2 linked regions of the Synechococcus elongatus PCC 11801 genome follow. The protein of the gene in region 2 binds, or shares a complex with, the protein of the main gene of each other region. Links are inferred from orthologs where the notes say so. Each region holds a gene or a part of one and is shown on either strand. Other genes may lie near its edges.

Region 1 (6,303 bases), 920 kb from region 2 along the record:
TCCCTGTACGCGATCGCGTCCCTGTCAAGACAATAGTTTGGACATGGGAACTGCTTTTGATTATTTTGATCCTCTCTCACATACTCTGAACTTTCAAATTTCACCGGAACAACAGCAAAATCGCTTGCGTTTAAAAACAGCAATGGAACGGCAAGGGTTTCGGAATTTACCGGAAGAGTGGTGGCACTATACGCTCCAGAATGAGCCCTATCCCGAGACTTACTTTAATTTCCCAGTGCAGTGAAATCAGCCGTGGGGCGATCGCTGTAACTTCTGCAGTTTGTTTCTCGGGAAGTGGGAAGCAAAGCAATCAAGCCAGGACAGAGGCGAAAGTGAGTCAGTCTGCGGAGCGACTGAAGGGCCGGGGTCTCTCAGAATATTTAAAGAATGTTCAGATTCCCGCAGGAATTACCGGAGTATTGGTGGCATAATCGGATACAGACAGAATTACTGATTGTTCTGCCAGGAGCTTCTATGTCTCTTCGTCTCGGCGATACCGTCCCCAACTTTACTCAGCAGTCCAGTGAAGGCGAAATCAACTTCTACGATTGGGCCGGAGATAGCTGGGTCATCCTGTTCTCGCACCCCGCCGACTATACGCCCGTCTGCACGACCGAATTGGGCACCGTCGCTAAGCTCAAAGATGAATTTGCCAAGCGCAATGTCAAGCCGATCGCGCTGAGCGTTGATGATGTTGAGTCCCACAAAGGCTGGATCAGCGACATCAATGAAACCCAAAGCACCCAAGTCAACTACCCGATCTTGGCAGACCCCGATCGCAAAGTGTCGGATCTGTATGACATGATCCACCCCAACGCCAACAACACCTTGACGGTGCGTTCGGTGTTCATCATTGATCCCAATAAAAAGCTGCGTCTGACCCTGACCTATCCCGCTAGCGCTGGTCGTAACTTTGACGAGCTGTTGCGGGTGATCGATTCGCTGCAACTGACTGATAACTACAGCGTTGCTACCCCTGCTAACTGGAATGATGGCGACGATGTTGTTGTCGTGCCGTCGATTCCGACTGAACAAGCGCGCGAGCAGTTCCCGAAAGGTGTCACGGAAGTGAAGCCTTACCTGCGTCTGACCCCGCAACCCAACCGCTAAGTCTTAGCAGGACCACTCAAGTTAAATCAGACTGAAAAAGTCCCTTCTGAAGTTTGCTTTAGAAGGGACTTTTGATATTTCAACCGATATGGAAAAAGGGACTGACTGAAGTCCCTTCTCTCTGCAGCAACAGGTTTGTAACGGTTAGATATCGAGGGCAGCCAGACTGAGTTGTGGGCCGTAGGTTTCAATGAACTCGCGGCGGGGTTGAACGCGATCGCCCATCAAGATGGTGAAAATGCGATCGGCTTCAGCGGCATCTTCGATCTCCACCCGTTTCATGGTGCGGGTTTCGGGATCCATCGTCGTTTCCCAAAGCTGCTGGGGCATCATTTCACCCAAACCTTTGAAACGCTGGATTGTGTAATTAGCATTCTCAGGGAAGCTCGCAATCCGCTCTTGCAGCTCGCGATCGTTGTAGCAGTAATAGTGATTACGACCACGCTCCAACTTATAAAGCGGTGGGCAAGCAATGTAGATGTAGCCCTGCTCAAGTAGCGATCGCTGATAGCGATAGAAGAACGTGAGCAAAAGGGTTCGGATATGCGCACCATCGACGTCCGCGTCCGTCATGATCACAATGCGGTGATAGCGCAGTTGTGAGGCATCAAACTCCTCGCCTTTAATACCGAGTCCAAGAGCCGTAATCAGGGCTTGGATTTCAGTGTTTTTGTAGATCTTGGCGTCGTCTGTTTTCTCAATATTGAGAATTTTGCCGCGCAAGGGCAGGATTGCTTGGAAGCGGCGATCGCGACCTTGTTTGGCGCTGCCACCCGCAGAATCCCCTTCCACAATAAAGATTTCAGACTCGCTAGGATCGCGACTCGAACAGTCCGCTAATTTACCCGGCAGTGTCGAAGATTCTAGAACGGATTTACGGCGTACTAGTTCTCGCGCCCGCCGCGCTGCTTCCGCCGCATTAAAGGCTTGGATGGCCTTTTCAAGAATTAGATCAGCAACGTTGGGATGAAACTCCAGATACTCCGTCAGCGTTTCGCCGACGAGTGTATCGACGATACCGCGAACTTCCGTATTGCCAAGCTTGGTTTTGGTCTGGCCTTCAAACTCTGGATCGGGGACTTTGACCGAAACGATCGCAGTTAAGCCTTCGCGGATGTTTTCACCGGAGAGATTATTATCTGCATCTTTGCGCTTATTCCGTTTGCGGGCGATCGTGTTCATCGTCCGCGTCAAGACGGTTTTCAGCCCCTCAATGTGGGTGCCGCCGTCGATCGTGCGAATGTTATTAGCAAAGCCAAGAATGCTGTCGCTGTAAGCATCAACACACCACTGCAGTGCAGCTTCAACCTGCACACCATCTTTCTCAGACTGCACAAAAATAATTTCTTCGTGCAGGGCCTGCTTGTCGGCATTCATGTAGGCGACGTATTCGCGAATGCCACCTTCAAAGTAATAGGTTTCTTTGTGGGGCTCGTGGTTTTTGGTGAGCTGCAAACGCTCATCCGTGAAGTCAATGCGAACACCCGCATTCAGATAGGCCAGTTCTTTGAGGCGACTGGCGAGGGTGCTGTAATCAAATTCTGTTGTTTCAGAGAAGATTGTGGCATCGGGCTTAAACCGAACCCGAGTCCCCCGGCGATCGCCAGCATCGGGTGATACCTGTAGCTCCCCAATCGGGTTGCCTTGCTCAAAGCGCTGCTGATGGGTTTTGCCTTCGCGCCAAACCGTCACCTGCACAAACTCTGACAGGGCGTTGACGACGGAGACACCCACCCCGTGCAAGCCCCCCGACACTTTGTAGCCGCCGCCGCCGAACTTACCGCCAGCGTGCAAGATCGTCAGCACCGTCTCAAGTGCAGACTTCCCCGTTTGGGGGTGAATATCCGTTGGAATGCCTCGACCGTTATCGGTCACTTGGCAGGAACCATCTTCTAGCAAGCGTACATCGATCGCGTTGCAATAGCCTGCCAGTGCTTCATCGACGGCATTGTCCACCACCTCGTACACTAGGTGATGCAAGCCTTTTGGCCCGGTACTGCCGATGTACATCCCGGGACGTTTGCGAACCGGCTCGAGCCCTTCGAGAACCTGAATCTGACTCGCGCCGTACTCGTTGGCCATGAATGCCGCGCCCCTGCCCCTGAAAAACCGGCCTTATTGAGCGTTTGAGCCCAAAAAGTATCAAAATACTAGCACAAAAGCCTTAAAGACGCTTCTGGGTGTCTCTGGAGGCGCGATCGCAGTAGAGATGGAATCGCATTTGAAATCAGGTTTGATTGTCCTTTGTGGCCCAACAGCAACAGGAAAATCGAGTTTGGCGATCGCGATCGCCCAGCAGTTAGGCAGTCCGATTCTCAGCGCTGATTCCCGCTTGATTTATCGCGGCTTCGATATTGGCACCGCCAAGCCCACGGCGACTGAACAGCAGCTCGCGCCTCACTATCTCATCGATCTCTGTGATCCGCGTCAGGGCTTTACCGTCGGGGACTATCAAGACCAAGCCGTCCCGCTCATTCAACAATTCCAAGCCCAAGGTCAAATCCCACTCCTGGTCGGCGGAACCGGACTCTACATCAAGGCAATCGTCAACGGTTTACGTTTTCCACGCATTGCGCCCCAACCTACGCTGCGATCGCAATTGCAACGGCTCGGGCAACCACTTTGCCATGAGCTGCTGCAGCGGGTTGATCCAGTCGCAGCGGAGCGCATTCATGCCAACGATCGCGTGCGGACGCTGCGGGCCTTGGAAGTGTTCTACGTCAGTGGCGATCGCCTTACGGATCTCCAGAAAGAACAACCGCCAATCTACCCAATCCTGCAAATCGGTTTAGACAGCGATCACCTAGAAGAGCGAATTCGGCAGCGGACGATGCAAATGCTGACCGCTGGCTTTATTGAAGAAGTCAAGCAGTTAGGGGATCGCTATGGCTGGGATCTACCGTTGCTCAATACCTTGGGCTATCGGCAGGTCTGCGCCTATCTGCGGGGAGAGCTCACTGAGACTGACTTGCCAGAGCAAATTATTCTTCAGACCCGTCAGTATGCAAAACAACAGCGCACTTGGTTTCGAGCTAACCCCTCGATTCACTGGATTGATGCTGATGCTAGCGATCGCCTTGATCTAGCACTGCAGCTGATTGAAGGCTTCTTCACAACTCTCTCCTAGCAAGCTCTCAGCTAGACTTTCCGCTCCTATCCGCAGAGAGTTTCGCTGCAACAAACATCCAGTCAGACGAGGGGCCCAAGTCATACCACCACCACCCTCGCAAGAGACGATTGCTGACGCCCAAAGCTCTGCTTAGAGCGGCCGCAACCGGAAGAGGGGCTGATTGAATTCGACGGGTTCGCCATTCTGCACCAGAACCTCGACGACCTCACCGGCCACCTCTGACTCCAGTTCGTTCATCAGCTTCATCGCTTCGAGAATGCAGACGGTTTGACCGACCTGAATGCGATCGCCAACATTGACAAAGGGCGGCTCTTCCGGCGCGGGCGCTCGATAGAAGGTACCGACCATCGGCGCCGTAATCTCCAGCAGTTTCTCTCCTCCCAAAGGACCAGCAGGCGGTGCAGCAGCAGGAGTAGGGGCTGGGAGTGGAGCCGGTGTTGGCGCCACTGCTACGGGTACGGGCGGGGCTGCAACCACAATCGGATCACCGGTTGAGCCCCGTTTCACGTGCAACTCAAAGTCCACGCCCTTGAGATCAAACTCAGCAATATCTGAGTCACTCAGCGCGGTCAGCAGCTCTTGCAGTTGGCTGAAGTTCAGTTGCACAGTGATTCTCCCTTCTCAGTTCGGATAACAGCGATTGGCCTCTATTCCCGACCGAGGTAGGAATCGTTGCGAGTGTCGATTTTGATTCGCTCGCCCACCGAGATGAACAGAGGCACCATCACCTGAGCGCCGGTCTCGACTTTGGCCGGTTTGGTACCACCGGTCGCCGTGTCGCCCTTGACGCCGGGGTCCGTCTCAATGACTTCCAAAACCACCGAGTTGGGCAGTTCGACCTCAATCACTTGGCTATTCCAAGTGATTACCGTCGCTTCCATACCCTCTTTCAGGTATTTGACGCGATCGCCAATCGTGGCTGCATTCAAGCGGGCTTCTTCGTAGGACTCCATGTCCATGAACACGAAGTCATCGGCATCTTTGTAGGTGTACTGCAGCGTACTTTTTTCGAGAACAGCTTGGGGGACGGTTTCGCCAGCACGAAAGGTTTTTTCAACCACGTTGCCGGTTTTGGCATTCTTCAGCTTGGTCCGCACAAACGCCGATCCCTTACCCGGTTTAACGTGCAAGAATTCCACCACCCGCCAAACAGCGCCGTCAATTTCGATCGTGGTTCCGGTTCGAAAGTCGTTGCTAGAGATCATGACGTGCGGCTGTGAAAGAGCGGAGAACGAACGCAACACATTCTACTGCTCAGGGCGATCGCTTCTGACGTGGGCGGCCCAAGGCCCTGTGGCATAGTGAGAGAATTGGACGCTTTCGCTGGCTCTATCATGCTGTCTTTGGGACGTCGCGCTGCGACTTGGCTGCCCCGCCTATTCGCCCTGAGCTTCGCTTTAATCCTGCCGGCGATCGCCATCGCCCCTGCTGCGATCGCGGGCTTGCCGCCGGGTAACGCAATCACGGATGGCCGGGCATTGTTGCGCTACGCACTACCGATCGACAATCCTGATATCCGCGAAGTCCAAAAAGATATTGAAGGGCTGTCAGATAACCTCCGCGCCAAGCGTTGGGCACCGATCGAGCGCAACCTCAAGCATGTGTCGAAGGTGCTAAACCTGCGCCCCAAAAATATTCTGGCGGCAGTCCCTGAGGAGCGGCGACCGCAGGCTGAAGCACTTTTGGCTGAGCTGAAAACAGACCTCAGCAAGCTAGAAGAAGCGACTGCAGCGAAGAATAAACCCGAGGTTCAAGCTGCTCGCAATCACTTCCTCGCAGTTGTTGGCGAAATCGAAGAATTGATGGTCGAGGGTTTCCCCTTCGAAGTCCCTGCTGAGTATCGCAACCTGCCTCGCCTCGAGGGTCGCGCCACGATCGCGGTTGAAACCACCCAAGGCGATTTGACGCTGGTCGTGGATGGCTATAGCGCCCCAATTACCGCTGGCAACTTTGTCGATTTAGTGCAGCGCGGCTTCTACAATGGCCTGCCTTTCACTCGCGCTGAAGACTTCTACGTCTTACAAATTGGCGATCCTGTCGGCCCTGAGACTGGCTTCATCGAT
Region 2 (6,302 bases):
AAGGACTGCAGCCACTCAACGGAATCGGCATCAAGGTGGTTGGTTGGCTCGTCCAAGAGCAACAGCTCTGGATCCGCTAACAGAGCTGAAGCCAACCCTAGCCGCTTGCGGTAGCCCCCCGAGAGATCGCCGACTCGCTGCTGAAAGTTGTGAATGCCAAGGCGACTGAGGACAATCTTGGCTTGGGTTTCCAGTCCCCAGGCATCCTGCGCATCGAGTTGCTGACTTAAGCTCGTCAGTCGCGCCATCAAGGCTTCCGCTGTCTCCCCTTGGGCGGTCGCGAGTTGCTCAGAAATCGCTTCATAGTCGCGAACGAGCTGCAGTTGCTCACCAGCATCGGCAAAGACTTGTTCCAAAACAGTGCGTTCAGGGTCGAGCTGTGGATCCTGAGGCACATAGACGGTGCGTAGGCCAGACTGTCGTTGAATATCGCCGCTGTCTGCCGTTTCTAAGCCGGCCAAAATGCGCAGAAGGGTCGATTTCCCTGAGCCATTGCGACCAATCAAACCAATGCGATCGCGATCGCTCACACTGAAGCTCGCTGACTGTAGCAAGACTTTCAGACCGTAGTCTTTGCTGACGTTGCGCAGCGTCATCAGCGCCATAGGAACTCCCGTGCCGGATTGCTCTTTTCAGTCTCGCAGTTCTGGCCAAACTCCGATCGCGTTCAGCCCGCCGTCAGGGGTGGCTCATCAGCGATCTGGCTCCGGCGGAACTGTTGAAAGGCCGCGATCGCTGTTGGCAAGGTGGGATAGAAATGCTCACCCCCAATCCGTTCCACCAACCCCACGCGATCGAGTTCCGCAATCAGCTCTTGCTTGGCGCGGGCAATGGTGAGGGTCACACCCCGCTGTTGCAGCTCCCGCACCAGTTCCAACAGCTTGTCTGCTGCCGTCACATCCAAATCAATGATCGCTTCGGCATTGAGCAACAACCACTGCACGGGTTGCGGCGCCGTTGCGATCGCGATGAGTACCCGCCGCTTAAAGTCTTCGGCATTGGCAAAACAGAGCTGGGCGTCATAGCGAAAAATCACCAAGCCAGGGAAAGTTTGGGCCTGGGGCCAATCTTCAATGTCATGCAGCCCCGCCATCCCCGGAATTTCGCCCAAAATCGCAGCGTGAGGACGCGCCAAACGGGCAAAGAGATCAATGACTGAGAGACTGACGGCAACCCCGACCCCAATCAGCATATTGGTGGTCAAAACACCAACCGTCGTCACAATCGCCAGCCAAAATTCACTGCGGCGATAGCGATGCAGGCGATAAAACTCTTGCAGATCGATCAGCTTTGTTGCTGCATAAATCACGATCGCGCCCAGCGCTGCTTGGGGGAATTGCGCCAAGACCGGACGAAACCACCACAACACCAGCAGAACAGTCCCCAAGCTGACGAGAGAAAACAGTTGGGTGCGACTCCCCAGCGCATCGCCAATCACTGTGCGACTGGTACTGCCACTGATTGGAAAGCCCTGGAAAAAGCTATTGCCCAAGTTGGCGACGCCCAAGGCCAACAGCTCTTGATTGGCATCAATCTCATAGCGATGGCGAACGGCAAATGTTCGAGCCGTCAAAATGTTGTCGGAGTAGCCCACCAATGCCACCCCGATTGCTGAGGCAGTTAAGGTCGGCCAGTCTTGCCAGCGAAACTCCGGCAGTTGCCAGCGCGGCAAGCCAGCCGGAATCGTGCCAATGACTTTGACACCTTGGTTATCTAACTGGAAGCTGGCAACCAGCAGCGTGGCCAACAGCACAGCCAAAAGAGGCCCCGGAGCGGTGGGGAAGCGCCGCTGAATCACGACCAAAAAAAACAGCACCAATAGCGACACACCGACTGTCGGCCAGTGTAGGTTGGCCAGTCCGGTCACAAACTCTCGGATCTCCCCTAGGGGTGTCTGTGACGTGATCGGAATCCCACTCGTCTTGGCCAGCTGGCCTGTGATCATCACCAGACCAATGCCCGTCATGTAGCCAATCAGAATCGGCTTCGAGAGTAAATCGGCTAGAAAGCCCAGTCGCAGACTGTAGGCCACCAGAAAGACGAGGCCCACCAACAAAGCCATCAATGCCGCGATCGCCGGGTAGGCAGCATCGCCCTGAGCCACGATCGGTGCGATCGCCACTGCGGTCATGATTGCTGTGGACGATTCTGGCCCCACCGAGAGCTGAGGCGAGGAGCCTAAAAAGGTGTAGAGGAATAGCGGGAGCAAAATGGCCCAGAGGCCGACGATCGGTGACAGCCCTGCAAGCTCCCCATAGGCCATGCACTGGGGAATCAAATAGGCGGCCACAGTCACACCAGCGAGTAGATCGCCCCGTAGCCAAGCTGGCTGGTAGTGCAACAGCGATCGCAGACCGGGTAGCCAGCGCAGTCGAGAGCGTCGCAGCAGCATGGCCTCTCCTCGGATGAAATGAATATGACGGGCAATCGCAGCGCTAGGACTTGAGGATCCGTGGCAGCATCACCTGTTCAACGAAGTTGGTATAGAGTTCCCCGCGTAGAAACTCCGGCATCTGCAACATCAACTGGTGGAAGCTTAGAGTGGTCGGCAAACCGGTGATGGCGCATTCCCGCAGAGCGCGCTGCATCCGTGCGATCGCCTCCTCACGCGTGGACCCCCAAACGATCAGCTTGCCGATCAACGAATCGTAGTAAGGCGGAATTTCGTAGTCCGTGTAGACGTGGGAATCGACTCGTACACCGGGGCCACCGGGCGGCAAATAGCCGGTGATTCGACCAGGATTCGGTCGGAAGTTGTACTCGGGATCTTCCGCATTGATCCGGCATTCGATCGCATGACCCCGCAGTTGAATATCCGCTTGCCGGAATCGCAACGCTTCTCCCTGAGCAATCCGAATCTGCTCAGCAATCAAGTCCAGACCCGTCACCATTTCCGTAACTGGATGCTCAACTTGGATGCGAGTATTCATCTCCATGAAGTAGAAGTTGCCAGTCGCGTCGACCAGAAACTCCACAGTGCCTGCACCGATATAGCCAATCGCCTGAGCAACTTTGACGGCAGCATCGCCCATCTTCTGCCGCAGATCTGCCGATAGAGCCGGACTAGGCGCTTCCTCTAGTAATTTTTGGTGGCGGCGCTGAATCGAACAGTCACGTTCGCCGAGGTGGACAACGTTCCCATAGGCATCCGCCAGAATTTGAAATTCGACGTGTCGGGGGCGATCGATGAACTTTTCAAGGTAAAGACCGGGATTACCAAAGGCTGCTTCAGCTTCACCTTGGGCAGCTAGGAACAGCTTTTCCAGATCCGTTGCTTCGCGCACCAAGCGCATGCCACGACCGCCGCCGCCCGCCGTCGCTTTGATCATGACGGGGTAGCCGATTTCAGCAGCCACTTTGGCGGCTGCCTCTACATCCGTCAGCAGACCATCGCTGCCAGGAATGGTCGGCACGCCGACGCGCTGCATTGTTTCCTTCGCCGTGGACTTATCGCCCATCGCCCGAATCGAGTCGGGGCTGGGGCCAATAAAGGTGAGGTGATGGTCGGCGCAGATTTCTGCAAAGCGAGCATTTTCTGCCAAGAAGCCATAGCCGGGATGAATGGCACTGGCATTACGCGTCAGCGCTGCGGCAATGATGTTGGGAATATTCAGATAGCTCTTGCTGCTCGCTGCTTCACCAATACAGACCGCCTCATCCGCCAACTGCACATGGAGCGCGTTGCGATCCACAGTGGAATGAACGGCGATCGTCCCGATCCCAAGTTCTTCACAAGTGCGGAGAATACGCAGGGCGATTTCGCCGCGATTGGCGATCAGGATCTTGTTGAAACGCATAGGAGCAGCGGCAGCCAGGAATTGCTAGCGGCAGCAGAACGGCAGCAACGCCGTTTTGAGCAACCGAATCCTATCATGCAGCCTGTCGGCCCCTCTTGCCGAGTCCGGCGATCGCTCGTTATAGTACTTAAGCGCTTTTAACCGAGTGCAGCCACGCGGATGTGGTGGAATTGGTAGACACGCACGTTTGAGGGGCGTGTGGCTTACGCCATGCGAGTTCAAGTCTCGCCATCCGCACTCATAAAACCGGAAAGCAGGAGAGCAAAACGCTAGCCTGCTTTCTTGGTTTGATGGTGGGGCCAAGAGGATGCGTATGGATATTCTGATTCTGTCCAATGGCCCTGGGGAAGTTGCGACCTGGGTGCGGCCAGTGGTCAAGGCTCTGCGACAACAGTTGGGCAACGATCGCGATCGCCTGCGTCTCTCCCTCGTCCTCGCACCTTGCAGCAACGGCACCGGGCAGGAAGCGGCAGCGGCAGCCCGTTATCCCGAACTCGATCGCATTCAATCGGTTGAGCATTTCTGGCCATTTTTGCTCTGGGGCAAAACTGCGGATAACTGGGATTGGCGATCGCAGGGCTTAGTCATTTTTCTCGGCGGCGATCAGTTTTTTGCCCTCTGGATTGCCCGCCGCTTGGGCTACCGCTGCTTGATCTACGCGGAATGGGAAGCCCGCTGGACCGGTTGGGCTGATGCCTTTGCAGTGATGACGCCGCAAGTAATTGAAAAAGCACCGGAGCAGGATCGCCACAAATTCCAGCTCGTTGGCGACTTGATGGCGGAAGTGTCGGCGCAAGCCCAAGCGGAGTCGACGCGATCGCGGGTGGGGCTTCTGCCCGGATCCAAGGCGGCTAAATTGCAGATCGGCTTACCCTTCATGCTGGCGGCAGCTGAGGCGATCGCGGCCCAGCAACCAGAGATGGAGTTCATTCTGCCGCTCGCACCCACGGTACAACCGCAGCAGATTGCCCGCTATGCAGATGCAGATCAAAATCCAGTCATTGCTATGTTTCGGGGCAGTTCCGCTCGTTTACAGGAGCAGCCCGAGGGTTGGGTGCTGACGACCGAAAAAGGGCTGACCGTACGGCTGATCACTGAATCTCCGGCCTATGTAGAGTTGGCCCAGTGCCAGCTCTGTCTGACCACGATCGGTGCCAATACCGCGGAATTGGGTTCGTTAGCGGTGCCAATGTTGGTGCTGCTACCAACCCAGAAACGTGATGCCATGAAAGCCTGGGATGGCTTGCCGGGCTTGCTGGTCAAGTTGCCGTTGCTAGGCGACGCGATCGCTAGTCTGATCAATACCTTGGCCTTGCGCAAAGTCGGGCTGCTAGCTTGGCCAAATATTTGGGCAAAGCGGGCGATCGTACCGGAATTGATCGGCGAGTATTACCCCGAGGATATTGCCGCGATCGCTCTCGACTATCTCCAGCACCCAGAGAAACTAGCAGCGATGCAAGCAGAACTAAGAGCTGTGCGCGGTGAGGCCGGTGCTGCTCAAAAACTGGCCGCGATCGCCGCTCAATTACTGATTTCTTCAGAAGAATAAATTTTTATTATTAATTTTTTGACCATTCTTACGAATATGGGTCAAGCCAAAAGTTGGGAAATTTACCCCCCTCCCCATTAATCTATGTCACTTCTTGTTTCTAGGATGAAACTCCAAGCTTCAATAGATAGTTGTCTACTAAAGCTTCAGGAAATAGTCACTTTTTAGTCAATTAGTTATTTGAACCAGCGACCTAGTTGATGACCTGCTTTATCGAATAAGCCTTGAGCAGCTTTTTGAGTAGAATCCCAAGTCTGATATGCGAACTCGCCAGTTGCTTCTAAAGCTTCTTGCCCAGTGCCTAACAAACCTTTTATTTGCTGTTTGATCTCCGGTGGCATGGCCTGACGTACAGCCTGCGCAAGTTGTGATGACTGGTCTCCAATCCACTGACTTGTCTCTGCTACAAAGCTTTGAACAGCTTCCGATGTTGTATTTGCCAAAACCTTCACTTGCTCCGGCGTGGCGCGATCGACCTTTTCAATAATTTCTTGTCGTTGAGCTTCGTCGAGGTTGTCCCAGACCTTCTTCGTGATGACTCCAACTCCAGCGATCGCAATCACAGCTCCCCCGGTAGAAACTGCAGCTAAGATTGCGCTGCCCGCTGCCATTCCGCCACCACCCGCTGCTACCGCTCCCCCTCCGAGCCAAGCCATTGCAGCATTGGTGGCAGCTGCGCCACTCAAGGTACTGATTGCTGTTCCAGTTGAGGCTGCCGCCCCAACGAGAGAGGCGATCGTCACAACAGTTCCAGCAGAGGCTCCGCCAAGAATCATTGCCCCGCCAACAATCTCGGCAGTCCCAAACTTGACTGCTCCGCTCTGGGTTGAGTAGCTTCGCCCTGTCACCATCAGCGTTGCCCAGTGTTCACAATTGAACTCTGTCAAGTGATAGCGAGGTGCATTCTCTAAGCTGAGTGAATTGCGAAAAGCCCGAATATTGGCTTTGATTTGGTC

What was found.
Region 1: the proteins of accC (region 2) and accB are in contact, whole or in part, in a solved structure (PDB 8UXZ), measured with the Escherichia coli proteins. The link is inferred for Synechococcus elongatus PCC 11801 from one-to-one orthologs.

The regions. Positions count from the first base shown.
Region 1 is NZ_CP030139.2:1,759,785-1,766,087, forward strand. Bases 3,109-6,092 are described here. They hold accB (acetyl-CoA carboxylase biotin carboxyl carrier protein), read right to left. Parts: upstream 4,847-6,092; coding sequence 4,370-4,846; downstream 3,109-4,369. Other genes in these bases: gyrB (DNA topoisomerase (ATP-hydrolyzing) subunit B), read right to left, coding at 3,109-3,192; miaA (tRNA (adenosine(37)-N6)-dimethylallyltransferase MiaA), read left to right, coding at 3,320-4,237; efp (elongation factor P), read right to left, coding at 4,888-5,445; psbQ (photosystem II protein PsbQ), read left to right, coding at 5,575-6,092. Outside these bases: DOP62_RS08610 (M15 family metallopeptidase), read left to right, coding at 1-244; DOP62_RS08615 (peroxiredoxin), read left to right, coding at 475-1,110; more of gyrB, read right to left, coding at 1,255-3,108; more of psbQ, read left to right, coding at 6,093-6,303. UniProt on the Escherichia coli protein: This protein is a component of the acetyl coenzyme A carboxylase complex; first, biotin carboxylase catalyzes the carboxylation of the carrier protein and then the transcarboxylase transfers the carboxyl group to form malonyl-CoA.
Region 2 is NZ_CP030139.2:2,682,058-2,688,359, forward strand. What follows is about bases 1,617-4,599. They hold accC (acetyl-CoA carboxylase biotin carboxylase subunit), read right to left. Parts: upstream 3,798-4,599; coding sequence 2,436-3,797; downstream 1,617-2,435. Other genes in these bases: DOP62_RS13405 (solute carrier family 26 protein), read right to left, coding at 1,617-2,392; DOP62_RS13420 (lipid-A-disaccharide synthase), read left to right, coding at 4,111-4,599. Also shown: DOP62_RS13400 (ABC-F family ATP-binding cassette domain-containing protein), read right to left, coding at 1-605; more of DOP62_RS13405, read right to left, coding at 668-1,616; more of DOP62_RS13420, read left to right, coding at 4,600-5,346; DOP62_RS13425 (hypothetical protein), read right to left, coding at 5,523-6,302. UniProt on the Escherichia coli protein: This protein is a component of the acetyl coenzyme A carboxylase complex; first, biotin carboxylase catalyzes the carboxylation of the carrier protein and then the transcarboxylase transfers the carboxyl group to form malonyl-CoA.